One region of the Idiomarina sp. genome, then DNA from elsewhere that is predicted to be linked to it. Evidence: predicted binding sites of a transcription regulator. Region 1 holds the regulator's gene; each other region holds the start of a gene.
The links. Region 1 encodes sigma-54, which starts transcription at its own class of promoters, with help from an activator protein. Its sites were predicted from a motif close to GTTGGCACGNNNNTNGNNT; they were not measured.

Region 1 (10,436 bases):
CGGTCCATCGGCTTCGCCATGCAAAAACTGTTTAACAATAGCCGTACTGTCGCTTAACAGAGCTTTCGGCTCACCTTCTGCAACCACGCGTTTGTCGGCAATAATATAAGCGTAGTCTGCAATACTGAGCACTTCATCGACATCGTGTGTTACTACAATCGAGGTTAAGCCAAGTGAGTCATTGAGTGACTTAATTAGTTTGACTATAACGCCCATTGAAATAGGGTCCTGCCCGGCAAAAGGTTCGTCATACATAATTAAATCCGGGTCCAACGCAATGGCACGTGCTAACGCCGCCCTTCGCGCCATGCCACCGGATAGCTCAGCCGGCATCAGATGACGTGCGCCGCGCAATCCGACGGCTTCAAGCTTCATAATGACAATGCTACGAATGAGTGTTTCAGGTAAGTCGGTATGTTCACGCAGCGGAAACGCAACGTTGTCAAAAACACTCATGTCGGTAAACAATGCGCCGCTTTGGAATAACATACTCATGCGCTTGCGCAGTTCATACAACGGCTTTCGTGACAACGCCGGTACTTCCTCACCAGCCACCTTTATGCTGCCCGAGGTTGGTTTTAACTGGCCACCGATCAAGCGCAGTAATGTCGTTTTACCGATGCCACTGGGGCCCATCACAGCAACTGTTTTGCCTTTCGGCACAGTTAATGACAAGCCTTCATATATTGAACGCTCGCCATGGGCAAAATGCACATTGTTCAGCTCAACAAAATTGCTCACTGTGCTTCCTGTTTTTTAGTTTCTATTAAGCTTACGTAGTTTAGCCTGTAAGCGTCTAATCAATAACTGTAAAAATGTTGCAAAACGTATCAGTTAATCGAATCAATCGGTGTCGCCGATACTATCAACCAAAACCATTAATTTTTGCGCAAACTGCTCTCGATCGGCCTGGCAGTGCTGGCACAATTGCAATTGCTCAAATAAACGCGCACCGTGAACTGAGAAAAACAATAATTCCGCCAACTGCGAATCCGCTGTGGCGTTTTTTATCGTCTCAAACGTTTGTCGCACGTGGCTTTGTAATGGCTCAAGTAATTCAGGGTTATTAGCAGCTACGGCTAACATACCGCTACTGAGCTGTGCACACTCGGCGTCACTATTTAACGAGGCCAGCAATATGCTTTTTAGTTCTTTACGCGGGTCATCATTGAGTTGATCACGAAAATGCGCGCGTAACTGGTCAAATTGCGCCACCATACGCTCTAACATGGCAGCCAATAGCGCGTCTTTATTGGCAAAGTGGTAAAGTAACCCGCCTTTGCTAATGCCGGTTTCCTGGCACAAGGCATCGAACGTCAAATGCGCTGCGCCCTGCTCGGCAACAAGCTTTTCCGCTGCACCGATAATCACGTCACGACTACTTGGACGACCTGCCATAGAATTCAGCCACCTTTTATAAACCGTCTGGATGGTATAGTAATTAAAATATGCCATAAAAGCAATAGCCGAAAGTTCACAGAACTGACTTCATGGTAGGCACAGATAGGTCAAATAACGTATCATTAAGCTAAGCAACAGAATTAGGAAAAAAAGCATGCAGCAAATCACCGAAGATTTTAAAGCACTCGGTAAAGAAGTGCTTGAAATTGAACGGCAAGCTATCGACGATCTACAACAGTATCTCGATGTCAATTTTGACCGTGCCTGTCAGACGTTATTTGACTGTCGCGGACGCGTTATTGTAATCGGGATGGGCAAATCAGGTCATATCGGCGGCAAAATTGCTGCCACCCTGGCATCGACAGGAACCCCATCGTTTTTTGTGCACCCCGGCGAAGCGAGCCACGGCGATTTGGGCATGGTCACCGAGCATGATGTTGTTATCGCAATATCCAATAGCGGCGAGACGGCTGAGGTCTTAAACATTATTCCGGTGATAAAACGCCTGGGCGTTAAACTGGTAGCCATGACCGGCAATCCTGAGTCGACGTTAAGCCGCCTTGCCGACGTTCATGTGTGTATTAAAGTCGAGCAGGAGGCCTGCCCGTTGGGCTTGGCGCCAACGGCTTCAACCACTGCTACGCTGGTTATGGGTGACGCCTTGGCTGTTGCATTGCTTAAAGCCCGCGGCTTTACCGCAGACGACTTTGCCTTATCACACCCGGGGGGCTCGCTGGGTAAACGCCTGCTACTGCGCTTGCAAGACGTGATGCATACAGGTGAGCGAGTTCCCGTTACGCATAAATCAGCATTGATTAGCGAAGCCCTGTTAGAGATGTCACGCAAAGGCCTGGGCATGACGGCTATCGTTGACGATAACCAGCGGTTGGCAGGGATTTTTACTGACGGTGACCTGCGCCGTATTCTTGATAATCGCATTGATGTGCATAGTACCGGTATCAGCCAGGTTATGACGCGCTCCTGCACCACCGCCAATGCCGATATGTTAGCCGCGCAAGCGTTAAAGCTTATGCAGGACCGTAAAATCAACGGCCTCATCATTATTGACGAAGACGGCAAACCGGTCGGCGCGATGAATATGCATGATTTACTGCAGGCTGGAGTGGTCTAATGAAAATGATCAACACCTGGTACGGCGACATTGAGCAATCGTTACTGGATAAATTCCGGCAGGTACGATTACTTATCCTGGACGTCGATGGCGTGTTTTCGGATGGACGTATTTACTTAGGTAACGACGGCGAAGAATTCAAAGCCTTTCATACCCGTGACGGCTTTGGCATGAAAGCGCTGGCCAATGCCGGCTTCGAGACCGCTGTTATTACCGGTCGCGAGTCATACATTGTTGAACGCCGCATGCAGCATTTAAGTGTCGGACATATTTTTCAGGGCCAGTCGGACAAAACAGTCGCTTACCAGCAGTTATTACAGCAGCTTTCGCTGCATGACAGTCAGGTGGCTTATGTTGGCGACGATGTTCCGGATTTAGCATTGATTCAACGCTGCGGCCTGGGTATCGCCGTTAATGACGCGCATCCAGCGGTGCAGCAGGGAGCCGATTACATTACCCGTTGTGTCGGTGGTCACGGTGCGGTGCGAGAAGTTTGTGACCTACTGCTATTAGCTAACGGTCAATTACGTCAAGCCGAGGGAATTAGTCTGTGAACAGACGTGTCGCGCTAATCTTACTGCTACTTTTTGGTGCCGGGGTACTATTGGTCTGGCGCCCATTCAGCAGTGGCGACGGCGAAGGCAGTGAGCGACGCTCGCAAGTCATGCAGCCCGACTTCACCGCACGCGGCTTGCAGACACGTTTATTTGAGTCCGGCGGTGACTTAGCACACCAGCTAGATGCCGAAGGCATGGCGCATTATATCCAAATTGGCTTGACCGAGCTGACTCAGCCCACCTACACGGTATACACCCAGGATGACTTAGCAACATGGCAGATCAGCGCCGAGCAAGGTACATTTTACGATGACCAAACGCTGATTCTGGAACGCGGAGTTGAAATCATTTCGCTACAGCCTGATACTGCAATACAAAGGGTAATTACAGAATACCTGGTTATCGATATGGCAGCTGAAAGTATGCGTACCGACTATCCAGTAACGTTATTTGGTCCGCAATTAACTATCCGTGGAGATGGTTTAAAAGCTGACCTATATGCTGAAAAGATGGAGTTAAATCGACATGTTAAGACCGTATTTGAGCCTCGTTAGCGGCCTTGTTGTGCTGTTCAGTAGCGCCGTATTTGCACAGGGCGAAGCGGACTTTTCTAAAGCGATTGAGCTGACAGCCGGCCATGAAGAACTGGATATCAAAAATAATAAGTTGTTGCTAACCGATAACGTAACAGTAACCCAGGGGTCGCTTGTCATAAAAGCCGACCGCCTTGAAGCGCTGCGTAATAACGAGCAGCAAGCAGATACCTTCATTGCCGAAGGAAACCCTGCAACCTATACCCAGCAACTAGAAGACGGCTCAACTATCAGCGCTCAAGCGCAACGTATTACCTACTATCAGGCGCGCGAAGTGCTTGAACTCGTGGGTGATGCGCAAGTATCCCAGGGTGCCAGCCGCTCTAGTGCGCAGATTATTACCTATGACCTCGCCAAACAAACCTTAAGCGCCAGCGGCGAGGGCTCAGAGAACAACCGGGTAACAACCATTTTTACGCCCACCAAAAAGGACGACAACGACGACCAAAACGGGGGCAATCGCTAACTTATGGCTACGCTTTCGGTTCGTCATTTAGCAAAAAGTTACAAACGTCGGCAAGTGGTTAAAGATGTCAGCCTGGAGGTTAGTCAGGGCCAGATCATCGGCTTGTTGGGCCCTAACGGCGCAGGTAAAACGACCACCTTCTATATGATTGTGGGTTTGGTTAATAGTGATAAAGGCCAGATTTATCTGGATGACACTGACCTAACGCTGTTGCCTATGCACGAGCGAGCACGCCGGGGGATTGGCTATTTGCCACAGGAGTCGTCGATATTCCGCAAACTGTCAGTACGCGACAACCTGATGGCCATTTTAGAAACTCGAAAATCGCTAAGCGCGGTTGAGCGTGAAGAAAAAGTTGATGCGCTACTGGAAGAATTCCACATTGGCCATATCGCCAACAGCCTGGGGATGAGCCTGTCCGGAGGCGAGCGTCGCCGGGTAGAAATTGCACGGGCGCTGGCAGCTGATCCCACCTTTATTTTACTGGATGAACCCTTTGCCGGTGTCGACCCGATTTCAGTCTTAGACATCAAAAAAATTATCGAACATTTAAAAAATCGCGGTATTGGCGTGCTAATTACTGATCACAACGTGCGCGAAACACTCTCGGTTTGTGAACACGCTTACATTGTCAGTCACGGCCAGTTGATTGCCAGTGGTGACGCAGACAGTATATTATCAAACCAACAGGTTAAAGATGTTTACCTCGGCGAACAATTTACGCTGTAAGCCTATTCAGTAACGACTGATGCGAGAGCCGGGAGCCTAACGTATGCGACAAAGTCTTCAGCTAAAAATGGGTCAGCAATTAACCATGACCCCACAGTTACAACAAGCAATTCGCTTGTTGCAATTGTCATCGCTTGATTTGCAGCAGGAGATCCAGGAAGCACTCGATAGCAACCCACTGCTGGACGTCGAATCGGATATCTCAGATGGCGGCGCAGATGGTAAGGCACATAACGCGTCATCACGCGACCGTGACGATAGCCAACAAGAAACCTCCGACGTATTAAAAAAAGACCAGTTGCCTGATGACCTGCCGGTCGACAGCAGCTGGGATGATACCTATACCTCGTCCACGCCAGCATCGATGACCAGCGGTAACGGAAAAAGTTTTGAGGGCGAAATGGACGTGTACCAGGGCGAAACCAGCGAAACACTGCAGGATCATTTACTGTGGCAAATGCAGCTGTCGCACTTCAGCGATGAAGACACCGCCATTGCCGAAGCGATCATCGAATCTATTAATGATAATGGTTATCTCACCTCAAGTATCGACGAGCTAGTTGATGCGGTCGGTCTCGATGAGGTTGGCCAGGAAGAAATCTGTATGGTGCTGAAACGCATACAGCATTTTGATCCCGTGGGCGTTGGCGCGCGCGACGTTGCTGAGTGTTTAACTATACAGTTGCAGCAACTAGTAGAAGAAAGCCCGTTAAGAACACAAACGATAGAGCTCGTTCAGCAACACATGGAATTACTCGGCAACCGTGATTACCGCACGATTATGCGCAAAATGCGCCTGTCTGAGGCAGAGCTAAAAGCTTGTATGCAGTTAATCCAACAGTTACATCCTCACCCCGGCGAACAAGTGGCGCAAAAACCGGTGGAGTACGTTATTCCGGATGTGTCTGTGGTAAAAAAACAAGGCCGCTGGGTGGTCGAATTAAATCCTGACAGCGTACCTAAATTAAAGGTTAATGAAGAATACGCGGCGCTTAGCAAAGCGGCCAAATCCGAGGCTGACTGCAACTACATAAAATCGCATACCCAGGAGGCGCGCTGGTTTATTAAAAGTCTGGAAAGTCGCAACGATACCCTACTTAAAGTTGCAAACTGTATCGTGCAGCGCCAGCAAGGCTTTTTCGAGTACGGCGAAGAGGCTATGAAGCCCATGGTTCTTAACGATGTCGCCGAAGCAGTAGAGATGCATGAGAGTACAATTTCGCGGGTGACGACACAGAAGTATTTGCATAGCCCCCGCGGTGTTTTTGAGTTGAAATATTTTTTCTCCAGTCACGTCAACACAGAGGCAGGAGGTGAGTGTTCAAGTACTGCTATTCGTGCTTTAATTAAGAAGTTAGTGGCGGCAGAAAATCGCGCCAAACCATTGAGTGACAGTAAAATTGCTGAACTCATTGCGGAGCAGGGAATCAAAGTGGCAAGGAGGACCATTGCAAAGTATCGGGAGTCGCTTAACATCGCGTCCTCGAGCCAACGCAAGAGTCTGCTTTAAATCGTGTAGCTATAAGAAGGAAGACGTTATGCAAATAAATTTGACCGGTCATCACATTGATATTACTGACGCACTGCGTGACTATGTAGATACTAAGTTCGCTAAGTTAGAGCGACATTTCGACCACATTAACAATGTGCACGTCATCCTTAAGGTTGAGAAAACGGATCAAATCGCCGAAGCGAATTTGCACGTTAACGGCGGCGAAATTTTTGCCGACGCCAAACACGAAGATATGTATGCGGCAATTGATGGCTTAATTGATAAGCTCGATCGCCAGGTTATTAAACACAAAGAGAAACTCAAAAAGCATTAATCATGCAACTGTCTGAACTATTAAGCCCCGACTGCACCAAGTGTGCAGTCGAGGGTGCCAGCAAAAAGCGTTTACTCGAGGCTATTAGCCAAATTGCGGCCCCCAAATTGGTCGGCATTACTCGCCACGATATTTTCGAAAGCTTGTTGAATCGGGAGCGTTTAGGCAGTACCGGAATTGGGCTGGGTATTGCCATTCCTCACGGTCGGCTTGCCAATGCCACACAACCTGTCGCTGTGTTACTGACGTTAGAAAAACCTATCGAATTTGATGCTATCGACAATCAGCCCGTGGATATTATTTTTGCCTTACTGGTGCCTGAATCAGAGCACGAAAATCACCTACAAACGCTTGCCGCGGTTGCCCGCCGTATGAACGATAAAGTCTGTACTCGCGCGCTACGACAAGCCGAATCTGACAAAGATCTCTATGACATCTTTGTTGACGAGAGTAACGACGGATCATGCAGCTAATTATTGTTAGTGGCCGTTCGGGCTCAGGCAAAACTATCGCGCTAAGGGTGCTTGAAGATTTAGGTTACTATTGCGTTGATAATTTGCCGATTGCGCTGCTGCCTACCCTGGTTCATGCCGTAATGGCTCAGTATGACCGTATAGCTATTAGCATTGATGTTCGTAACCTGCCAGAGAATTCAGAAGAACTGTTAGAATCGCTCGACTTTTTACCCTCAGACGTTGAGCCGGAAATTCTGTTTATTGACGCGGATGATCAAACACTACTGCAACGCTTCGGCGAAACACGTCGCTTGCATCCGCTGTCGCAAAAAGAGCTACCGCTAACTGACGCTCTGCAGCTTGAGCACAAAGTGCTTGAGCCAATTATGGAGCGTGCCACCTGGCGTATCGACAGCAGTAATTTGTCGTTACATCAGTTAAGTGAGCAGGTCACTGAAAGGGTGTTAGGCAAAGCCGAGAAAAAACTCATTATCGTATTTCAGTCGTTTGGCTTTAAATACGGTTTACCCAAAGACGCTGACTTTGTATTTGACGCCCGTATTTTGCCAAATCCTCATTGGCAACCCGAGCTCAAATTGTTATCAGGACTGGACGAAGACGTACAACATTACTTTCGGCAACAACCGTTGGTGGCGAAATACATCCATCAAGTCGAAAACTTCCTTGCCACCTGGATTCCGCATTTTCAGCGCAGTAATCGCAGCTATTTAACCATCGCAACAGGCTGTACCGGCGGACAACATCGCTCGGTCTATATCACCGAGCAATTGGCTGAACGGTTTAAACAAACAGCGATAAATGTTCAGGTTCGACACCGCGAAACCAAAAAATAGCACAGGTGAGCTATGACAATACATTGTAAAACCCTGATTATTCGTAATAAACTTGGGTTGCATGCACGAGCCGCCACCAAACTCGCACAATTAACACAACGTTTTGACGCGACCATCACCGTAGAACAAGATGGCCAGAAGGTGGATGCTGCCAGCGTTATGTGCCTGATGCTATTAGCCGGCAAACAAGGCAAGGAGGTAGAGGTATGCGCCGACGGCGAGGATGCGGAAGCCGCCCTGGCTGCCATTACCGGACTATTTGCACAGCGCTTTGAGGAAGAACAATAACCATGATCGCCGAGCTGTCCGATAAAGAATATGCCATGCAGCGTATTCAAGAGGTTAATGCTGCCTTAGCGGACGGTATGTACGTGGCTGCGCGGCGTATGCTGCACAATATGCCAGCCTGCGACGTGGCATTACTGCTGGAGTCTTCACCGCCGAAGAACCGGGCGATAGTCTGGAAACTGGTTGATGTTGACGAACACGGTGAAATTCTAGAAGAACTATCTGAAGAAGTTCAGAAGTCGATAATCCGGCAGATGGCCCCGGAGCGACTGGCTGCAGCAACCGAGGGCATGGATACCGATGACCTTGCCTATGTTCTGCGAGGCCTGCCCGACCAGGTTTATCAAGAAGTATTAAAATCAATGGACGAGCGCGACCGCGAACGCGCCGAGACCGCGCTTTCGTATGATGAAGATAGTGCCGGCGGTATTATGAATACCGACACTATCACAGTTCGTGCGGACGTTACCGTTGATGTTGTATTGCGTTATTTACGCCTTAAAGGCGAACTGCCGGAAGCGACTGACATGCTTTATGTCGCCGATCGCAACGACAAACTGATCGGTGAAATTTCGCTTGCCCGATTGGTTACCGTCGATCCCAGTCGGCTGGTCAGCGATATCATGTCGGCGGATGTCGTTAGTGTCCCGGTTGATATGGACGAAACCGAAGTCGCCAAATTATTCGAGCGCTTTGACTGGGTATCAGCACCTGTAGTTGATTCCGAACAACAGCTTGTTGGTCGTATTACCATTGATGACGTGGTCGATATTATCCGCGAAGAGGCTCAACACTCGATGCTGAGCATGGCGGGTTTAGAAGATGATGAAGACACCTTTGCCCCGGTTCTGAAAAGTACCCGCCGCCGCACCGTATGGTTAGCGATTAATTTGGTAACGGCTTTACTGGCTGCCATGGTCAGCTCGCTGTTCGAAGACATTCTTGCGCAAATGGCCGTACTAGCCATTCTTAACACCATTGTGCCCAGCATGGGCGGTATTGCCGGTAGCCAGACGTTAACGCTGGTCATTCGTGGTATGGCATTGGGTCATATCGGCACCAGCAACTCGCGCTGGCTGATCGGTAAAGAACTTGCAATAGGTGCCCTCAACGGCGTCATTTGGTCTATTTTGATTGCCGCTGTGGTAGCACTATGGATGCAAAGCTGGCTGGTGGGGGCAATTATTGCGTTTGCAATGATGGCCAACCTACTGGCAGCGGCACTCGCAGGTGTTACTGTGCCGATGATTTTGAAGAAGTTCGACATTGATCCGGCGCTGGCAGGCGGTGTTATCCTGACAACAGTCACGGACGTGGTAGGTATTTTTGCCTTCCTTGGCACAGCAACCCTGTTACTTTCGGCTTAGGCTATTAGTGAACTAAACACCGGCAATACGAAGCTCATCTAATAACACTGACCCCGTGTGTAACGCGTGACGTTTATCAACATCGCCACCAATTTCGACGATATTTGCCAGCATGTCTTTGAGATTACCGGCGATGGTTATCTCTTCTACCGGGTACTGAATTTCGCCGTTTTCGACCCAGAAGCCGCCGGCACCACGCGAATAGTCACCGTTGACCAGGTTAACGCCCTGCCCCATGAGCTCAGTTACTAATAGTCCGGTACCCATTTGCTGGCACAACTGCTGCAGGGTCTTATCTGAGTGCGTCATGCGCCAATTATGAATACCACCCGCATGACCGGTTGGCTGGCGGTTAAGTTTGCGCGCCGCATAGCTAGTCAGTAAGTAGGTCTGTAGTACGCCGTCCTTAATAATATCGCGCGCCTGCGTCGCTAAGCCTTCATTGTCGAAGGGACTGCTGGCTAAACCGCCAACAATCAGTGGATCTTCGTGAATAGTCAGCCATTCCGGCAGAATTTGAGTATCTAGTGCATCCAGTAAAAAGCTCGACTTGCGATAAAGGTTGCCACCACTAATCGCGGCCACTAAATGGCCGAACAGACTACCGGCGACATCAGCCCTAAAAATGACCGGTACTTTGGCGGTATCAATTTTACGAGCACCCAACCGCGACAACGTCTCACTGGCCGCATCCTCAGCGACTTTTTCGGCTTGCTCCAGCTCATCGGTTTTACGCGCCACGGTATAACTCATGTCGCGCTGCATTTT
Region 2 (10,436 bases), 610 kb from region 1:
TCGTGTCTAAAAAATGTTGCCACGAATCATGAATACGAACATTAGCGAGATCCCGGTAGTCAAGACCCGCACGCCGGACCTTCTTTTCATCAAGCTCGAATCCTAGTGGTTCGATCAAGTGCAGTTGCATACCAGTGTTGGCCGCCAACCGAATGGCATTACCAGTATTAGGAGGTATTTCTGGCTCAAATAAGACTAAATGCAGCATGATAATTTTAACGACAGCTAAAAAGCGTTAGAATAGCAAACTATCGCTAACACGGCGCATCAAATTTCGGTCCTATTGTGAAACCAACTAACGAAAACTCAGCAGCTAACTTTCGTAAAACCTATTCATTCTGGGTTAAGCTTGCCAGCACAGCTTCTGTTATCGTCGCATTTTCTCTTATTGCCATGAAGCTGTTTGCCTGGTTGCAAACCGAATCGGCGAGCATGCTGGCATCGATGACCGATTCAATTCTCGATAGCGGCGCCTCGGTATTTAGTTTTTTCGCCATTCGTTATGCTCTTCAGCCTGCAGACGAAGAACACCGCTTTGGTCACGGTAAGGCTGAGTCTTTAGCCGCACTTGCGCAAAGTGCATTTATTGCCGGTTCCAGCATGCTGTTGGTGTTTCATAGTATTGAGCAATTAATCCAAGGGCCCAGACTGCCTTCGGTTAATACCGGCATATGGGTGTCAGGAGCTGCTATTGCGCTAACACTTGTGCTGATCACTATCCAGCGTATCGCAATTAAACACACCGATTCGCAAGCAGTTAAAGCCGACCACCTACATTACCAATCCGATATTTTATTGAATATTGCCGTTATTATCGCGTTGCTGTTGAGCGGCTGGGGGTTACTCTGGGCTGATAGCGTATTTGCCATTGGTATCGCTGCATACCTCATCATTGGCGCTATCAAAATCGGCTCTCAAGCCTTCAATTCGTTGATGGATCGCGAGTTGCCCGAACAGACACAACAACAAATTATCACGATTGCCAAGTCAGTTGATGGTGTACGGGGCTTACATGGACTGCGCACCCGGGAAGCCGGGCCAACACGTTTTATTCAACTCCATATCGAACTTGATGATCGCTTGTCGTTGCTAAAAGCACATGCCATTTCGGACTGTGTAGAGGCTGAATTGATGAAGCACTTCCCGGCAGCAGATATCATTGTACACATGGATCCCGAGATCGTAGCTAAGGTAGAAGGTTCAATCACTCATTAATGGATAGCAGTTTGCTCATCAGTGGTTGTCTATAACGATCACTTTCCATTAATAGCTCGTGCCGTGCTCCCTCAATGATCACCTTAGTTGCCTCATTGTACATAACAAAACGATCTTGCCCTTCAGCCGTCACCACACTGTCACTGCCGGCCTGAAATAAGGTCACTGGACACGCTATTGAGAGGCTCCCCGAGCTAGCTTTATCACAGGCAATTAACGCTTCGTGTAGCCAGTTAAAGGTAGGCCCACCCAATTGTACCTCGGGTTGCAGCTGATAAAGTTCTCTAAACACCCGATACCGGTTTTTACTATGAGTCAGTTCGTTTTTATTAAACTCTACCGGTTGGTACCCCTTCATACCCAAAAAATACCAGGGTCGGTTTGGCATCAAATGCTTATTAAGCCAAGCGCCAGCCGAGATTATCGACTTAGCAACACTAACCGGAATACCGGCTGTGTTAATAGAGAACATGGGAGAAGAAAGTAGCATTTCCTCATAACCACCGTCGCGGTTATGCATATATAATGCGGCAATAGTTCCACCCATCGAATGACCTAATAGACACCGCCTACTGGCAAGCGGAAAAACGTCACTCACTGCTTCATTAAAAACTTCGAAGTCACCAATAAAGTCACTAAATTTTTCTACGTGCCCTTGGTGAGGGTTAGTCGTCATGCGCTCTGATTCGCCTTGCCCACGGTGATCTAACACGGCACACGAAATGCCCGCCTGCGCTAATTCCCAGATAACTTCCTGATATTTAAGCGCAGCCTCAATACGTCCCGGGCTGATAACAACCAAAGGCGCATGCTCACTGACTTTATAAAAACACCAGTGCAATTTAATGCCATCGAAGCTTTTTAGCCAACGATTGTTAACCTGCTGCCAGAATGGCATTACATGGTCGTAATAATGCGTTAACCAGGCTGGGCTATCGTCGCCGGGGCGGGTTGTGTCAGTGGTTCGGGTCACGTGCTGCTTGGTGTCGTTAATCTTGAGGCAATGTTAACACAACTTCCAGCCCCCCATCAGGGTGATTAGAAGCTGATAAGGTGCCGCCCAACACCACGGCAGCGCGCTGACTCAGCGCTAATCCCAAGCCCACCCCTGCTTTATGTTTTCGTGAAGGGTCACCACGATAAAACGGCTCAAACAATTTCGCTAATAAGTCGTCGTCGACGCCGGGTCCGTGGTCACGAATGCTAATTCGGTGTTGATTATCACTCAGGCTATAGCCGAGTTCGACAGTACCATCGGTGTAATGAAGCGCGTTGCGAACGATATTTTCGATTATCATGCGTAACAGCTCTTCGTCAGATTGGAGCTCCGGCCACTGTGCATGCTGTTGCTCTAAGCGTTGTCCTAAAGCCTCGTCAGCATATTGAATATCATCAATCAAACGCGCAACAAGTTGACCCGTATCAACCGTTTCTTCATTCAGGTTCACCAATCCGTTTTCTAATTTAGAAAGTGACAGAATTCGTTCAATAATTAGATTAAGTCGCTCGGTATCTCTGCGTAACTGCTGCATATGCGCATCATCTTCGCTGGCATCGGTTAGATCCAATGCTACTTGCATACGTGCCATTGGCGAACGTAACTCATGCGAAACATCGCTGAGCAACCGTCGTTGTGCGTCACGCGAGACCGCTAGATCACGCGCGGTTTGTGCAAGAGACCTTGCTAAATCACCAATTTCGTCGCGCCGATTTGGCAACTTAGCAAGGTTAGGTTCAGCGCTACCTGCTGCTATTTCGCGGGTTGCAGAACTTAGCCGGCGAATTGGGCGTATCAGCCATACTCCCAACAGAATAGCGATAACAAAACTACCGGACACGATGGCCCATGTTCGGGCTTGTGTCAGCTCTCGTTCGGCCTGAGCCTGATCTTGCCATTCAGCAGCCTGCAGTGGCCGCGTTACCAGTACTTTATTACCATTTAACTCGAATGGCCCAATCAACAACCGGTCAGCTAACGGCATCTGCATCGTTTGCTCATAATTCAGAAATCGCAACAGCGTACGCCGGTGTTGCTCACCAAGGTATTCATCCAGCATTAATTTCTGCTGCCCGGCGGCCGATACGCGTGCAGCAACACGATAATTACCGGCAATTAACCGGCCAGGTTCTAAACTCAGAAAGGTAACAGGGTCTTGTAACAGCGGAGCAATCGTTCGTTTTATCGGCTCGGCCACAGGCTGTGGTTCGGGCGTCGCTCTATTCCATACAGCGAGGAAATAACCACTGCTTGCGGTAACAAACAATAAGGCCCAAAACAATAACAGCAGTCGCAATGTCAGCGACTGGTACCAACGACTTTTGCGGCGACTACTGTTGGAGATCATGCCTGCGCGGTCAGACGGTAACCTCGGCCGCGCACGGTCTGTATGCGCTCAGGCCGGCTGGGAAGTTTCTTGCGAATATTACTGATATGTACATCCAGGCTGCGGTCAAACGGGCCCATTTTGCGCCCCAGCGCAGCTACCGATAGTTGATCTTTACTCACCATTTGTCCCGCTTGCTGCATCAAACAGCGCAAAATATCAAATTCGGTTGGTGTAATGACCAGCGCCTGGCCGTCACAGCTCACTTCAGCTTTGGCCGGATCAAGTTCAAAGCCGCTAGCGACTAGCTTCTCCGATTGCATGGTGGTGTTAGGTGTTCTGCGCAACAACGCGCGAACCCGTGCAATAAGTTCACGCGGATTAAATGGCTTGGGTAAATAGTCATCAGCACCTAGCTCAAGCCCCATTACCCGGTCATCGTCATCGCCACGCGCCGTTAACATCAATACTGCAGTATCTCGATGCTGCTGCCGCAATCGCTGTAGTAGCTGCATACCATCTATGCCGGGCAACATGACGTCGAGCAGGATCAACTCGAAATCGCCATTTAAGGCAGCGTCCAGACCTTTTACACCGTCATCAACGACAGTAAGCTCAACAGACTCTCGCTTGAATAACTCCGTCAGCATCGCCGACATTTCATGATCATCGTCAATCAGTAATACAGAATGCATTGTTTGCCTTCTCAGTTGCATGACATCTACCCTATCTTCTATAAACCAGCGGCACAGGGCGATGCCTTTTTCAAAATATTTACTTTAATAATAGCTTGGTTTTACGGGTTAAGGTATTACGTCCCCAACCTAACCAGCGCGCTGCTTTTTGTTTGTGCCCGCCGAAACGCTCAAGAGCAAATCGGAGTGCCCGGCGCTCTAGTTCTTCGTTTAACTCAGTTAACACGTCGTGTTGATGAACACGTCGACGCAGTTCTGCGTCAATGGTGTCGCCCCAGCTAGCTGCTTCATTGACCTCTAAACTAACGTCAGGTTCATTTTTCTGTTGCAGTTCATCCGGTAATTCATGTGTCTGAACAACCTGCCCCGGCGCCATTACAGTTAGCCAACGGCAGACATTTTCTAACTGCCTGACGTTACCAGGCCAGTTGTACCTGCACAGCGCAGCTACCGCATCTTCACTCAGTTGTTTGGTGTTTACCGCTAGCTCTTGCGCTGAGCGTTGTAAAAAGTACTCTGCAAGTTGAGGTATATCTTCGGTCCGCTCTCGTAATGCGGGCAGTTTCAACTGAATAACATTTAGCCGATGAAATAAGTCTTCTCGAAATTCGCCACGAGTGACGGCCTGCTCTAAGTTTTTGTGGGTTGCTGCTATGACCCTTACATCAACATTCAATGGCTGATGAGCACCTACTGGATAAAATTGCCCTTCGGCTAAAACTCGCAACAACCGGGTTTGTACAGGTAACGGCATGTCGCCAATTTCATCTAAAAAAAGAGTGCCGTGGTTAGCTTGTTCAAAACGTCCGACACGACGTTTATCGGCGCCGGTAAATGCGCCTTTTTCATGACCAAATAACTCGGACTCGATAAGTTCAGCCGGAATCGCTGCCATATTCAACGCCACAAACGCATGTTCCGCTCTTGGGCTGTGTTGATGTAGTGCGTTCGCGATTAGCTCTTTACCGGTTCCGGTCTCGCCGGTAATCAAAACGCTGACACTGGACTTTGATAGTCGACCGATAACGCGGAAAACATCTTGCATCGAAGCCGAGTCACCAATCAGCGTGGGTGGCGTGCGTTGAACTTCGGTAAGTTGAGGTTGGCTTTGCCGTTGCTGGTAAGCTTTCCTGACGGTTGCGACGGCATCATCCAGGTCAAAAGGCTTTGCCAGATACTCAAACGCCCCGCCTTTAAAAACATTTACTGCGGTATCAAGATCAGAGTGTGCTGTCATGATAACTACAGGCAGGTCAGGGCGTTCCCTGGTCATCTTTTTTAATAACGTCAGTCCATCTTCACCCGGCATGCGAATATCACTTAACAATACGTCTGGCGCGTCTTCTACAAATGCTTCGTAAACCTGTTCAGTCTCACTAAAGCAACGTACCTGAAATTCGGTACCGTTAAAGGTTTTCTCTAACACCCAGCGAATAGAAGGGTCATCATCAATCACCCATAGTTTAGCGGTCGTCATACGCAAACGCCTCCGGCTGCCGGTAAGGAAGAAAAATATTAAAACAGGTATGACCCGGCTCTGAGCTAAACTCAATTTTGCCGCCGTGCTGATGAACCAGGCTATGCACTAATGACAACCCAAGGCCGGTACCCCCGGGTCGTCCACTCACCATAGGATAAAATATTTGCCCCTGAAGTGAGGCTGGTATTCCCGGACCATTGTCGTGAATACTGATAACCGCACACTGACGGTAGCGTTGCCCAAACAGCGTTAATTGGTGCTCGACCCGGGTTCTGACGGTAATAACACCGTCGCCATCCAGAGCTTGTGCTGCATTTTGCACAATGTTTAAGAACACCTGCTCGAGCGCATCCTCTATGCCACTCAAATGCGGCAACGAAGGATCATAGTCACGCTTTAACACCAAGGTTTTCTCATACTCGTAGCTAACCGTCTGAAGCACACGCTCGATTACCTGGTGCAAGTTAACTGTTTTTGGCTGGTCAATCCGTGATGGTCCCAACAGCCTGTCAATCAAATTACGTAGTCGGTCAGATTGAGCAATGATAAGGTCGGTATACTCCAACAAATCGTCATCATGTAATTGCCTTGCTAGCAATTGTGCTGCCCCTCTCAGCCCACCAAGCGGATTTTTAATTTCATGAGCCATGCCTCGTAACAGGCTTTGTGTAGCGAATAACTGTTGCCGTTGAGAGTTTTCCTGCAAAATTTGACGCTGTAAATCAACTTGTCTCAATTCCAACAATAAACAAGGCATATCGGCGTTGGCGTCGTGCCAAAACTGGATACTCACTTCAACCGTGATCTTATGCCCAGAATGCAACACCAATTCAGCTTCGGAATTAACCAGTGTTTGTTGGTCGAGTAAACAACTCTTTAGTAAATCCGAACTTAATGTGGTAGACACATAACTACTGGCAAAGGGCTCGTTTAACAGTCTACGGGCACTATGGTCGAGTAACGATTCAGCTGCCGCATTGACCTGTCGAATAACCAGTTGTTCATCCAGCACCACGACCGCTGTAAGCAAAGCATCCAGTATAGTTACCTGTTGTGTTTTTAGCGCCGCCATAAATTAACTCACGTTGAATGCACCAATATAGTGCATGTATTCTGCTTAAAAAAGGGAGCCTTGCTCCCTTTTAGTAATTGCTAAAGTCTTAGCAATAGAAATTAGCAGCTGTAGTACATATCAAACTCAACGGGGTGCGTTGTTTTCTTCAGTGTCTCGACTTCGTTATATTTCAGATCAATGTATGCGTCGATCATATCGTCATCCATTACTCCGCCTTGTTTTAAGAAGTCACGATCTTTGTCCAGCGCTTCTAATGCCATCTCCAGAGAGTGACACACGGTAGGTATATCGCGCGCTTCCTCGGCCGGCAGGTTGTACAGATCTTTATCCATAGCATCACCAGGGTGTATCTTATTGCGGATACCATCAAGACCTGCCATCAGTAGCGCAGTAAAGCATAAGTATGGGTTTGCGCTTGGATCAGGGAAGCGTACTTCGACGCGGCGTGCTTTTGCACTCGAAACCAGCGGTATACGAATAGAAGCCGAACGGTTACGTGCAGAGTAAGCCAACATTACCGGCGCTTCAAAACCAGGTACTAAGCGTTTGTATGAGTTGGTCGATGGGTTGGTAAACGCATTAATGGCACGTGCGTGTTTGATAATACCACCAATATAATACAATGCAGTTTCGCTTAACCCACCATACTGGTCACCTGCAAACAGGTTTTCGCCACCTTTTTGCAATGACATGTGCACATGCATACCGGACCCATTATCACCCACCAATGGCTTCGGCATAAAGGTCGCTGTCATGCCATAGCTATGGGCTACATTGTGCACAACATACTTGTAAACCTGAATTTCGTCGGCTTTCTTAGTCAACGAGTTAAACTGAGTAGCAACTTCGTTTTGTCCTGCGGTTGCAACCTCATGGTGGTGTGCTTCAACCACCAATCCCATGTCTTCCATAACCAGACACATGGTGCCGCGAATATCGTGTGCTGAATCTACCGGAGGAACCGGAAAATAGCCTCCTTTAACACCTGGGCGGTGTGCCAGGTTACCTTCAGAGTATTCACGACCTGAATTCCATTTGGCTTCTTCGGCATCTATTTTATAAAACGAGCCGCTCATGTCGGTGTGGAATCGCACATCATTAAATAAGAAAAATTCCGGCTCGGGACCAAAAAAGGCGTTGTCAGCAATACCTGATGACTGTAAAAACTCTTCTGCTCGTTTAGCAATAGAACGTGGATCGCGGCTGTAGCCTTGCATTGTATCCGGTTCCAGAATATCGCAACGAACGTTCAGGGTCATTTCGTCGGTAAACGGGTCCAGTACCAGTGAATCTGAATCAGGCATCAATACCATGTCTGACTCATTGATCCCTTTCCAACCCGAAATCGATGAGCCGTCAAACATTTTACCTTCTTCAAAGAAGTCATCATCGATTTGCGACACCGGAATAGTGACGTGCTGCTCTTTACCTTTGGTATCGGTAAAGCGCAAATCAACGAATTTTACGTCGTGTTCTTTAATGGCATCGAAAATCTTGCTTGCTGACATGTTTTCCTCCAGCGGAATGAATAAATTAGTTATTTTTAGCTAGTGTAATCGATAACTCTGTTAATAGCGGTTTCGATCACAATTAATTTTGTTGTAATGACTCGACACGTTTTACATAGCAACAGCCATGCCAAAATAGATACTCAATTAATTTCAATAGGTTACGAATTTAAAAGAGAAGACCACCAACCTCAATCGCACCATATTAGTGCATTATACACCATAATGGTGCACCGTTATGTTGCTTTATGAATCTTTTGAGTAAAAAACGAACAAAGGCTTTTTAATTAGTTACTAAACAGGTAGAATACGCCGCTCTTTTTTATCAACCCTCTGTCGGCAGGGTTTACTCCGACAAACACAGGCTTTCTTAATGACAACTCAGGCATTTGATATTAATAAACTTCGCAACATTGCGATTATTGCGCACGTAGACCATGGCAAAACCACACTGGTCGACAAACTACTTCAACAATCTGGCACCTTAGAAAGTCGTGGTGAGCTCGAAGAGCGCATCATGGACTCTAACGATCTGGAAAAAGAACGCGGCATCACCATTTTGGCAAAAAATACAGCCGTTAACTGGCAGGACTACCGCATCAACATTCTGGACACTCCGGGACACGCCGACTTTGGTGGTGAAGTAGAACGTGTATTATCAATGGCTGACTCAGTATTGTTGGTAGTCGACGCTGTTGACGGTCCTATGCCGCAAACGCGTTTCGTTACACAAAAAGCGTTTGAGCACGGTTTGAACCCGATTCTTGTCATCAACAAAATCGACCGTCCCGGCGCTCGCCCTGACTGGGTGATGGATCAGGTGTTTGATTTGTTTGATAACTTAGGCGCAACCGACAAACAGTTAGACTTTCCTGTTGTTTACGCTTCGGCACTGAATGGCTGGGCTACTCGTGAAGAAGAAACGGTTGGCGAAAACATGACGCCGTTGTTCGAAACTATCGTTAACGAAGTCAGCCACCCGGACGCAGATCCTGACGCTGACTTACAGATGCAGATTTCTCAACTTGATTATTCAAGTTACCTTGGCGTTATCGGTATTGGTCGTGTAACTCGTGGTAGCGTTAAAGTAAACCAACCGGTTACTATCGTTGGTGCTGACGGCAAAGAGCGTAGCGGTAAAATCGGTAAAGTATTTAATTACCTGGGTCTTGACCGCATTGACGCAGAATCAGCTCATGCAGGCGACATTTGTGCCATAACCGGTTTGGGTGAACTTAAAATTTCAGACACCGTTTGTGCGGTAGGCGCAGCTGAAGCAATGAAGCCGCTAAGCGTTGACGAGCCGACTGTTACCATGACGTTCCAGGTCAACACCTCACCATTTGCCGGTAAAGAAGGTAAATTCGTTACTTCTCGTCAAATTCTTGAGCGTTTGCAACAAGAGCTAGTCCATAACGTCGCATTGCGTGTTGAAGAAACTGATAACCCGGATAAATTCCGTGTCTCTGGTCGTGGTGAGCTGCACTTAGGCGTATTAATCGAAAACATGCGTCGTGAAGGCTTCGAATTAGCCGTATCGCGCCCGGAAGTTATCATCAAGTACGAAGACGGCCAGAAAATGGAACCGTATGAGTCATTGACGGTAGACATCGAAGAACAGCACCAGGGTGCGGTTATGGAAAAGCTTGGTTTGCGTAAAGCTGAGATGACCAACATGACTCCGGATGGCAAAGGCCGCGTGCGCGTCGATTTCGAAGTACCAAGCCGTGGCTTGATTGGTTTCCAGACTGAGTTCATGACATTGACCTCAGGTACTGGTTTGATGTACCACACGTTTGACCATTACGGCCCGCATAAAGGCGGTACCATCGGCCAGCGTGTAAACGGCGTATTGATTTCTAACGCACAGGGTAAAGCACTGACCTATGCACTGTTTAACCTGCAAGAACGCGGTAAATTGTTCGCAGCGCACGGTGACGAAGTTTATGAAGGTCAGGTTATTGGTATTCATAACCGCTCTAACGACTTAACCGTTAACTGTCTAAAAGGTAAGCAGCTAACCAACGTTCGTGCTTCAGGTACTGACGACGCTCAAACATTGAGCCCGCCAATTAAATACACACTTGAGCAAGCATTAGAGTTTATTAACGATGACGAATTGGTTGAGGTTACGCCTGA
Region 3 (10,436 bases), 1.2 Mb from region 1:
GTAAAGGGAAAGTTGTATGAGCAAACTCGCTGAAGTTGCCGCGCAGGCTGTCGCTAACGTCGCCCCGCAATGGCCGTTGCCACAATGGGTGGCGGTTAATCCCTTGTGGGAATTTCGGCATCGCCCGCTGCCGGAGGTTGCCGCTGAATGGCGCTATTGTGGTGACGTGGCGTTAACCATGAGTGCCGAGTTTTATCTACAGCAGGCAGAGCAGGGCGGTATCGATGCAGAACTGATTAGCGAGGATATGCGGCTGGATTTACTTAAGCTTCGCGAAACGCCGCGCTTTTATAATATCAGCCATCTGGTTGATCGCTATCAGCAGCGCCGCCGCAAAATGCTGTGGCACGACGAGGTGGTATTCCAAATAAGCCAGAGTTGCGGTTTGTTTATGCAGTTTCCGCGGCGCTTTCAGGGGCAGGGCAGTGCCAGTTCGCTTTACCAGCACTGGTTAACGATTTCGCGCGCGGACCGCGGTATCGAAACACTGATGGATGAAGAAGATCTGAACCAACTGTTTGCCGCCTTGCCCGATACACCAGCCGCGCTGTTTCAGGCCTGCGAGGAAACGTATCTGGCGTCGGCTGGTGATAGCGAACAGCGCTATTATTGTCAGGCACTGCTGACTGACGTGCTCGGCTGGGCCGCAGCCTTAAGCTATCAGGACCGTCAGTACGGCAGTGACTGGCTGATCCAGTTATTGGCGATTCGCATGGCCTGGGATTTTATTTTGTGGCAGCTGGCAGAAATGACCAACGCGGACGTGTTTGCATCCATTGCGGACCATTTCAGGCAGCAATCAGCCAATAGCCAACAGGCGTTAGAGCAGATAAGTGAGTGCCAGGCGGTATACTGGCAATGGCAAAAAGCTTACGAGAAAACCCAGCTTAAGAAACTACAGTTTAAGCCGGCGCCTGAGGTGTCGGCTGATAAACCTGAGTTACAAGCGGTGTTTTGCATCGATGTGCGCTCTGAGCGCTACCGCCGCGCTTTACAAGCTGCCGGGCAAGCACAAGGCTTGCCAACCAGGACTAAAGGCTTTGCCGGCTTTTTTGGCGTACCGCTGGGGCGCGAAGACGAGCAGCAACAACGTATTCCGCATGTTCCGGGTTTATTGAGCCCGAGCTTTTACGTTAAACAGCAAGGTACTGACGCGCCGCTAAAAGATCTATTGTCTCGTGCATTTAATAGCCCGGCATCGATGTTTACCGGGGTCGAAGCACTGGGTCTGAGCAAACTGGTGGAATTGATCAAGGGCAAACCAGGCTTGTTGGATACCGCGACATTTAACGCCGATTCAGAGATTTATCACAACGGGCAACCGGTCACCTGCGATCAACTGGCGGAGATGTGTGCGCAGGCATTGGCCGGTATGCAATTGACCGAATTCGCTGAACACGTGGTGCTGGTCGGGCATGGGGCTAAGCACAGTAATCACGCCCAGCGGGCGGGCTTGAACTGCGGCGCCTGTGGTGGCGAAACTGGAGCCCTTAGTGCCCGCGTATTGTGCCATTTACTGAATCAGTCGGCTATTCGCCAGCGTTTGTCCGCCCACGGCTACAACATTCCCGGCAATACGGCCTTTTATGCTGCTTTGCATGAGACAGTGACCGATGAGGTTTTTTGGCTCTCGGACGATGTCCCGGAAAAGCTGCAGGCAACGTTTAAACAGGCCAGTGGGGCGCTGCAGCAGGAACACAACCGTGCAACCCGTGCCAACCACTGGGCCGAACTACGGCCGGAATGGGGCCTTGCCGGTAATCAGGCTTTGTTTTTTGGTAACGCCCGGCGTTTAAGCGAGCAGAACCCGCAGGGCCATACCTTTTTGCATGATTACGACGCGCAACGTGATACTGACGGCTCATTGCTTACTGCATTGCTATCAGCACCGGGATTGGTGGCGAACTGGATTAACTGGCAGTACTACACCGCGGTGACCGAGCCCGCCCGTTTAGGCAGTGGCAATAAGTTGCTGCATAACCGCGTAGCCAATGATATCGGCGTATTCGAAGGTAATGGCGGCGACTTGCGACTGGGGCTTGCCTGGCAGTCTGTGCACGACGGCGAAGATTTCGTCCATAAACCGTTGCGTCTTAGCGTCATTATCGAAGCAGACGACGAAGCGCTTATCCACAAAGCCCTGGCACAAGCCAGCGACTTTAACCAATTGTACCAACATCAATGGATTGACGTTTACCGACTCAACGCAAGAGGTGATCTATGCCCAATCGAGTAAGAACCGACAGCGATAAAACGTCAGCGCCGTCAACGCGCACCTGTTATTTATTGAAAGATCTCTACGACTGCATTCGCAATCGGCCGTTCAACAAGCCGTTCAGCCTGCAGCACGAAGATGGCAGTGTCGATGAGGCATTAAAAACAGAGCAAGACATGAAAAACGCATTATGGCGACGTAAAAACCCATTTTTACAGCGCCCGGTAGTTTTTAAGTGTTAAAAACACATAAATATGGTTATGTTTAGTTGACGAACTATTATTTTGTGCTATTAATTAGTCTATTGTAAATAAATCACATTAAAGTGTGTTTATGGCTAATTTATCTACGGTTAAACACGAGCAAATTGAAGAAATTCTGCAACAGTATCGTGTGCATCAAGAACGAGAACTAAACAGTTTACGTGAACAACTGGCTGGGCAACTTCAGGATACAGAGGTTGCGGGTGAGCTTGAAGACTTTGGCAATCTTGTCGATGCATATAAGAAAGAGCACAAGGTCACCAACGAAGAATTGGCTTTGCTGTCAGGAAAATCGAAAAATGCCATCAGTAAAGCGTGCCAACGGCCAGGGTCAGCAGGTGTTGCCACCATTACGAGTATTCTTGATGCTATGGGTTATCGGCTGGTTATAGCTCGTGGCAATCCTAAACCTATTGCCGAGCAGGATTAACTGGTGACTAAAGTTAATCGAGTAGGCGCGATTTACGCGAACGGTAAACTTGCAGGTCACTTGACCGAGTTGCGCGAGGGCCTGATTGAGCAATATGAATTTGTTTATGCTGAGTCATATTTAACTGATGGTGTGCCCATTGGCCATCATTTCCCTTTGCGAGCGCAACCTTTCACATTTGACACCTTTCCGCCATTTTTCCAAAACCTTGTCAGCGAAGGTTGGGTCAAAACCTTCCAGGCGAGTCGCTCGAGATTAGATAAAAATGACGAATTTGGCTTACTGCTGGCTAATGGCGAGGAATTGATTGGTGCGCTGTCGGTGTTGCCACTCGTTGTCGAAGAATGGGAGGCTAGCTGATGGTTGTTGTTGAATCATCTGCCTACTTTAAAAAAATGTTTGCAGCCGATGCGGCATTAATCGGTAGCCTGAAAGTGGTTGGTGATAACGCGAGTTTTGATGACTATGCACCAGCGTATCTGGATGGTCAGTCGGTTTCCGGTGTGCAGCGCAAACTCTTTATGCGGCGTGAGGGCGATCGCCTGATGCCAGCCCATAAAGATGGCGACTTTATCGTTAAACCCTGCCCAAAACAATTTTCCGAATTGCCCGCAAACGAATACAGCATGATGACATTGGCATCAGTAACGGGAATTGATACAGCGCAGCATGCGCTGGTGCCATTCGAAGACGGGGAATTGTGTTTTGTTACCCGGCGATTCGACTTACTCGCGCAACCAGCAAATAAAAAGCCTGAGCCTGCGCGGCAACGCTACTTTATTGAGGATGCGGCCAGTCTTTGTCAAATAAACTCCAAACACAAAGGTAGCGATGCTTTGTCTTACGAAACAACGCTAAAGCAGCTTTATCAATGCAGTGGTGCTAATAAAGTGGTGTTGCTAAAAGGCTTTCAGCAAGTCCTGTTTGCCTATCTTATAGGCAACAATGATCTGCACTTAAAAAACTTCTCGATGTACCGAAAGCCTGACGACCGTTCCACTTTGATGCGCGACTTTACGCCCGCCTACGATATTCTCTCGGTCGCACCCTATCCGGCCTATTATGGTGAGGATCTGACGCTGTGTGTATTGGCATCCGAAGTTGATGCAGAATTTAGCGACGCCTACGAGCAATATGGCTACTACACACGACCCGACTTTGTGTTGTTAGCAGAAAAGATTGGATTAGGAGCAACGGTTGGTGAGCGCTTGATTCAGAAAATGATTAATCAAGTGAGTCAGAATGTTGAAAAGGTACTAAATCAATCGGTCTGTTCTTCTCAATTAACTGATGCCATAAAAGCGCATATAGAGGAGCGGCTTGGGCGAATGCAACGCTAGCGTATTTTGCCTTTGGCGTTGTAGGTCAGGCTGTCTTTTTTGGCGTTTGAGAGGATGGCTTGTTTGAGCTGTTCGATGCTGTTTAAGGTAGATTGCACAACGCGTTCGTTTACCGCACTTTGCTGCTGCACATCAGCTAGCTGACGTTTTATTTCAGTCACTTGTGCGGCCAAGGTTTCGTCGTCTTTTAACAAGTTTGCATCGGGATGTTCACGCAGCGTGGCGTCAAGCGATGATACCTGCTCAAGCTGCTGCGCTTTTTGCTGTGCGATATCCGCAACGCTGCTGTGTTGGCGTTCTACAATGGCTTTGAGTTCTTGCTGTTGCAGTGCAGCAAGGGCATCTAGCGAGTCTGCCAGCTGTTGTAGAAGCTCGTTAACAGGTGTTGCGGTAGCGCTCATAAATTAGCGGTTACTCGTCGCCGTCAATCTGCGAACCAAACAGGTCGCCTTCGAACTGTGCTAACTTCGACGCCAAACGGTCAACGTCAACCTTATATGAGCCGTTTTCAATTTGCGCCTTAATGCGATCAACCTTCGCCTGGTCGATGCCACTGCTGTTCATCGCTTTTTCCTGCAGGTCGTTAAGTTGTTGCGCCTCAGAGGTCAGCGATACGGAATCACCACCACTTTTAGCCGGTGCCGGGCTGTTGCCGGAATTATTACCGCCATCGACCTGACGATTGGTCTTGGTGTCGATCGTGGTGTTTTTTAATCCTGCATTATTGATATTGATTGGCATATTGTCTCGCCTCGCTAGATAGAAGTTCTCGTGCCCTTATCGACACTTTGCGAGAAACCTTTAATCTTTTTTGCTACTTTTTTGACCGTCGACATATTACAACTGCACGGTCACTTCGTTTAAACCGGTGACAATCGCTTCTAACGACTTGTTAGAACGCGTGTTTTGCACCGCCACCGACTCGCCTTTCAGGCCGTCAGCCAATGCTTTGCCACTGGCTGTTATTTGCAATGCCTTGCTTTTAGCCACTATTGTAACCTTTTCCCCCGAACAAACAAGGCAGGTGTCGCTGGCTTCAATCGGCTGTCCGGAGCGCACGCGTCTTTTGATCCGCGCGCCGACTAACGTATCTGCTGAGGTAAAAACATTAGACCGAATACGATTAATATCCACCTCTTGCGTGGTTAAATCAGATTCCGACACCAGATGCCCCGGTGACATGGGGACCGCTGCCGTAATCACCGGTTTATAGCGGTAAATACGAACCGGTACATAGGTACGCCAGGCCGTTGGTGCAGCACACTGTATCTCAACCGTGGTATAACTATCGAGCCCTGAATTAGAGGCAAAACTGACCTGCGGCTGCTCGCTGCATTTTTTGGCCACCATACGCGGATCCAGGTTGTTCGCCACAATCTCGACCCGACCGTTATCGGGCGCAGTCACCTGAGCTTTAACAAAGTCGTGCGCCAACGTCTGCAAGGCTTTGTGATCTAAACTATCGCTTTTACGTTCGTTTGCATTCGCAACCGAGCCCGAATGCGCTATGATCAAAAGCAAACTGATTAATAAGCTATTGCGTATTATCATTGTGTAATTCCACTAAGGTTTAATGGTCTTCTGCCGACACATTCTTTAACAATAGAGAATGTAATTAACGTCAAGTTTTTGTCACTGACGTTACGGCACCACGAGTTACAATAGCTTAAGCAAGGAGCATGCCAGCGGTCAGCCTGCTCCGATAAAAGGAGTGAACATGGCGAGTATCCTGGACTCGGTAAACCAACGCACACAGATGGTCGGCCAAAATCGGCTGGAATTATTACTGTTTAGACTGGCCGGCAAACAGCGTTTTGGTATTAACGTATTTAAAGTGCGCGAAGTACTGCCGTGCCCCAAGTTAACGGCTATGCCACATCGCAATCGTTTGGTTCGGGGGATTGCCCATATTCGTGGTCAGGCTATCTCGATTATTGACTTGAGCATGGCCACCGGGGGACCGGAAATTACCGACCTTCAAAACCGTTTTATTATCATCGCCGAGTATAACCGCACGGTGCAGGGCTTTTTAGTCGGAGGGGTTGATCGCATTATCAATATCAACTGGGAAGAGATCCTGCCGCCGCCAAAAGGCACAGGCCGTGACGCCTATCTGACCGCGGTCACCGAAATAGACAAAGAATTGGTCGAAATTATCGACGTCGAGCGTATTTTGGCCGACATCACCCCGGTTAATACCGACATCAGCGAAGAAGTCGCTAATCAGCCCATTAACGTGGCGAAAGAAAACTTGACGATATTGATCACCGACGATTCGGCCGTGGCGCGTGGCCAGATCAAGCGTGCATTGCAGTCTCTTGATATTCCAATGGAAATCAAAAAGAACGGCAAAGAAGCGCTGGACTGGTTAAAAGAAAAGGCTCAGGAAGTCGATGGCGATGTGCACCCGCACGTGCCGGTGCTGGTCTCTGACGTAGAAATGCCGGTTATGGATGGCTATACCCTGACTGCCGAAATCAAAGCCGATCCCAAACTCGCCGGTGTTCATGTTATTCTGCATACGTCGTTGAGTGGGGTGTTTAACCAAGCTATGGTTAAAAAGGTGGGCGCCGATGACTTTATCGCCAAATTCCACCCCGATGAGCTGGCAACTGCCGTTAAAAAATGGCTTAATGCAGAAGCAGACGTCAATATTGAATAAGCTTAATCAGAATAAAAACAACGCAGTAGAGAAAACGTGACCAATAAAGAGCTCAGTCAGTCAGAGTACCAGGAGTTTCGTCAGTTTTTAGAGCATCAGTGCGGTATCGTGCTCGGTGATAACAAGATGTACCTGGTTAAAAGTCGCCTTAGCCCCTTAATGGCAAAATTTAACATCGACTCGCTGTCCGAGTTGGTGAAGAAGTCGATGAAGATCAGCGAGCGTGCACTGCGGGCTACGGTTATCGATGCCATGACCACGAATGAGACACTGTGGTTTCGTGACACCTATCCGTTTGAGATCCTGGCTAACCGAGTGCTGCCGGAATTTAAAAACAATGCGGCACCTGTCAAAATTTGGTCATCGGCCTGTTCTTCAGGGCAGGAGCCGTACTCTATTGCCATGACCTATCTGGAATACAAAGCCAAAAACCCCGGCGGATTAAAAGGCGGCATTCGTATTACCGCCACAGATATATCGAACAAAGTCTTAGACCAATGTGCGGTAGGAGAGTATGACAGCCTTGCAATAGCCCGTGGTCTATCGGCCGAACGGCAAAAGAAATTCTTCACCGAAGGCAGCAAACCCGGTGCCATGAAAGTAAAGAACGAAGTAAAAAGCTTCGTTCAATTTCGACACTTAAACCTGTTAGACAGCTACGCATTACTCGGCAAATTCGACATCATTTTTTGCCGCAACGTACTCATCTACTTTTCCGCCGACGTTAAGCGGAAAATTATTGCCCAATTCCGGCAATCCCTCAATCCCGGCGGCTACCTCTTCCTGGGGGCATCAGAATCAATTTCCGGTCTAACCGACGACTTCGAAATGATCCGCTGCAACCCGGGAATCATTTATCGTCGGCGCTAACGCCGACTGGCCTTTTGCAGCTGCGCTGCGGCTTTTTGCCCTGCGGGCGGCTGTTTGCAACATCGCTGCGCTCGTTGCTGCTTTTTGTGCTGCGCACAGGATTTACCGCCGTCAGGCAAATAGCCTTAGCGGCCGAAGGCAAGCTAAAAACAGCCGTGCCGCAGGCACAAACAGCCGCCCGCAGGGCCAAAGGCCGCAGCGCAGCTGCAAATAGCCGTGCCGAAGGCACACATTGGCACGATCTCTGCATAGTCTCCCCTATCGAAAACACGGGAGACGAAAAAATGGCACTTACCATGGATAACCTCCTTGGCATCCAACAGCACACACTGGGCGTACGTACCCAGCGTGCGGAGATGATTGCCAATAACATCGCTAATGCCGATACCCCTGGATACAAAGCGAAAGGCCTCGATTTTCAGCAAGCGTTGCAGCAAGCGCAGCGTGGCATGGAAAATCATAAGCTAACGCGTACCCACGAAAAACACTTCAATGTCGAAATCAGCCCGGCCGGGCAGGAAAAATTCCGCGTACCCACGCAGCCGGACACGGGCGATGGTAATACGGTCGATGTGCAGTTGGAACAAAACTTGTATGCACAGAACGCATTGGAATATGAAATGACCATGAACTTCCTTGACGGCAAGATCAGTGGTGTCAAAAAAGCGCTTAGCGGCCAGTAATGGTAAAGACCAATCGAGGTAAGTCAGCATGAGCTTATTCAACATTTTTAACATCAGTGGTTCAGCCATGAGCGCGCAGTCAGTGCGACTGAATACCACCGCCAGTAATTTGGCGAACGCAAACTCAGTCAGCAGCAGCGTGGATGATACCTATCGTGCCCGTAACCCGGTTTTTGCAACGGCACTTGCCGATGCCGGAGGTAGCTATCGGGGCGATAGCCTGACCAACCAGTCGCAAGCAGGCCAGGCTGCGGGGGTTAAAGTTAAAGGTATTGTCGAGAGTCAAAAACCACTACAAATCGAATACGCGCCGAATCATCCGATGGCTGACGGCGAGGGGTACATCTACCGCTCCAATGTCAACACCATGGAAGAGATGGCCAACATGATTTCCGCCTCACGCTCTTATCAGAGCAACGTACAAGTAGCGGATACCGCTAAAACCATGACTCAGCGTTTATTACGCCTTGGTCAAGGTTAGTAGACAAGGCTAACAGGAGATAAACGATGGAAAGTGTCAGTAACAACTCCTACGTTGACAGCATGCGCTGGAAAAGGGAGGAAGGAGCACAGTTTGCAGATCCGAGCGAAAAACAAAAACTCGAGCAAGAGGACTTCTTCAAACTGATGACGGAACAGCTGAACATGCAGGATCCGACCAAGCCGGTGGATAATGATCAGATGATTTCGCAAATGACTAACTTTTCGATGGCTGAGGGCATCAGTGAACTGTCGCAACAGTTTACTCAGTTTACCCAGAACATGTCATCGAATCAGGCGCTGCAAGCTTCAACCATGGTGGGTCGTGATGTGCTGGTGCCATCCAACAAAGCATTTGCTAACGCCGGTGAAGGCGCTGATGGAGCAATTGCACTGGAGCAATCCGGCTATAACACCAAAGTCACGGTAAAAGATGAAGTCGGACAGGTGATAAAAACGGTCAGCTTAGGTGATTTAGCCAATGGCCGCCATGATTTTAACTGGGACGGCATGAATGAAGCCGGCGAGCCGGTAAAAGAGGGTGTTTATTCATTTACCGCACAAACAACGATCGGCGGTGAACGGGTGGAAGTGCCACTACAAATGCGAGCAAAAGTTCAGAGTGTGAGTATGGGCTCAGGCGATGGCGTTGTGCTTAATTTGGAAGGATTAGGCGGCATCAAGTTTGGTCAAGTATCAGAGATTAGTTAATCAAAGGGGTGACTTATGTCATTTAGCATAGCTTTAAGCGGTATTTCATCCGCACAAAAAGATTTGGATGTGACGTCTAACAACGTTGCCAACGTCAAAACAACCGGCTTTAAAGGGTCGCGTGCAGAATTTTCTGACGTTTATGCAAATAGTATTTTTAGTGGCTCTGACCAGCAGACCGGTAATGGCGCTGCCACCGCGGCAGTTGCTCAGCAGTTTAGTCAAGGTACGCTGCAGTTTACGCAAAACTCGCTGGATATGGCGATTAGCGGCAACGGCTTTTTTGCCACGACCTCAGGACTGACCGACCAGGATTTTACTTACACACGAGCGGGCGCGTTTAAATTAAACGACTCCAGCTATATCGTTAACAATCAGGGTCAGTTTTTACAAGGCTTCCCGGTTGATCGTGATAGCGGTGCGACGCAGTCAACATCACTGGCGGCATCAGGCCCTATTCGTATTCCTGATTCTGCCGGGGCGCCGTCTGCGACCGAAAACCAGTATCAGTCATTTAACCTCGATGCACGCGCGCCAGGTGTTAGAGTGGCAGAAGGTACCGGACCTACAGCGGTCCCGGGTAATCCTTTTAGTGTTGACGACCCAACCTCTTACACGTCATCAACCTCAACAACGATTTATGATTCGTTGGGTGAGTCGCACGTTTTGACCACCTATTATGTACGCCGTGATTCAAATCAAGCGAGTATTGAGAATAATACCTGGGATATTTACACCGCTGTCGATGGCCAGGTTGTAGACTTTGATAATGGCGGTGCTAG

Region 2: a site for sigma-54 is predicted at 8,414-8,432, ahead of glnA (glutamate--ammonia ligase). Genes of this name have one in related genera too.
Region 3: a site for sigma-54 is predicted at 8,012-8,030, ahead of flgB (flagellar basal body rod protein FlgB). Genes of this name have one in related genera too.

The regions. Positions count from the first base shown of each region.
Region 1 covers NZ_CP080268.1:2,701,383-2,711,818, reverse strand. Annotated here, with positions in the region: gene KZ771_RS13125 (ATP-binding cassette domain-containing protein) at 1-741, opposite strand, end outside; gene KZ771_RS13120 (TetR/AcrR family transcriptional regulator) at 844-1,398, opposite strand; gene KZ771_RS13115 (KpsF/GutQ family sugar-phosphate isomerase) at 1,556-2,533, shown strand; gene kdsC (3-deoxy-manno-octulosonate-8-phosphatase KdsC) at 2,539-3,087, shown strand; gene lptC (LPS export ABC transporter periplasmic protein LptC) at 3,084-3,644, shown strand; gene lptA (lipopolysaccharide transport periplasmic protein LptA) at 3,616-4,149, shown strand; gene lptB (LPS export ABC transporter ATP-binding protein) at 4,153-4,878, shown strand; gene KZ771_RS13090 (RNA polymerase factor sigma-54) at 4,922-6,388, shown strand; gene hpf (ribosome hibernation promoting factor) at 6,417-6,704, shown strand; gene ptsN (PTS IIA-like nitrogen regulatory protein PtsN) at 6,707-7,177, shown strand; gene rapZ (RNase adapter RapZ) at 7,168-8,013, shown strand; gene KZ771_RS13070 (HPr family phosphocarrier protein) at 8,026-8,301, shown strand; gene mgtE (magnesium transporter) at 8,304-9,668, shown strand; gene pmbA (metalloprotease PmbA) at 9,681-10,436, opposite strand, start outside.
Region 2 covers NZ_CP080268.1:2,093,699-2,104,134, forward strand. Annotated here, with positions in the region: gene trmL (tRNA (uridine(34)/cytosine(34)/5-carboxymethylaminomethyluridine(34)-2'-O)-methyltransferase TrmL) at 1-208, opposite strand, end outside; gene KZ771_RS10140 (cation diffusion facilitator family transporter) at 286-1,215, shown strand; gene KZ771_RS10145 (alpha/beta fold hydrolase) at 1,205-2,188, opposite strand; gene KZ771_RS10150 (HAMP domain-containing sensor histidine kinase) at 2,205-3,560, opposite strand; gene KZ771_RS10155 (response regulator transcription factor) at 3,557-4,234, opposite strand; gene glnG (nitrogen regulation protein NR(I)) at 4,314-5,711, opposite strand; gene glnL (nitrogen regulation protein NR(II)) at 5,698-6,786, opposite strand; gene glnA (glutamate--ammonia ligase) at 6,888-8,297, opposite strand; gene typA (translational GTPase TypA) at 8,671-10,436, shown strand, end outside.
Region 3 covers NZ_CP080268.1:1,544,371-1,554,806, reverse strand. Annotated here, with positions in the region: gene KZ771_RS07675 (NADH-quinone oxidoreductase subunit L) at 1-33, shown strand, start outside; gene KZ771_RS07670 (putative inorganic carbon transporter subunit DabA) at 17-2,236, shown strand; gene KZ771_RS07665 (hypothetical protein) at 2,221-2,457, shown strand; gene KZ771_RS07660 (hypothetical protein) at 2,549-2,908, shown strand; gene KZ771_RS07655 (HipA N-terminal domain-containing protein) at 2,912-3,268, shown strand; gene KZ771_RS07650 (HipA domain-containing protein) at 3,268-4,248, shown strand; gene flgN (flagellar export chaperone FlgN) at 4,245-4,649, opposite strand; gene flgM (flagellar biosynthesis anti-sigma factor FlgM) at 4,660-4,989, opposite strand; gene flgA (flagellar basal body P-ring formation chaperone FlgA) at 5,086-5,799, opposite strand; gene KZ771_RS07630 (chemotaxis protein CheV) at 5,966-6,910, shown strand; gene KZ771_RS07625 (protein-glutamate O-methyltransferase CheR) at 6,947-7,780, shown strand; gene flgB (flagellar basal body rod protein FlgB) at 8,065-8,463, shown strand; gene flgC (flagellar basal body rod protein FlgC) at 8,492-8,944, shown strand; gene KZ771_RS07610 (flagellar hook assembly protein FlgD) at 8,971-9,654, shown strand; gene flgE (flagellar hook protein FlgE) at 9,670-10,436, shown strand, end outside.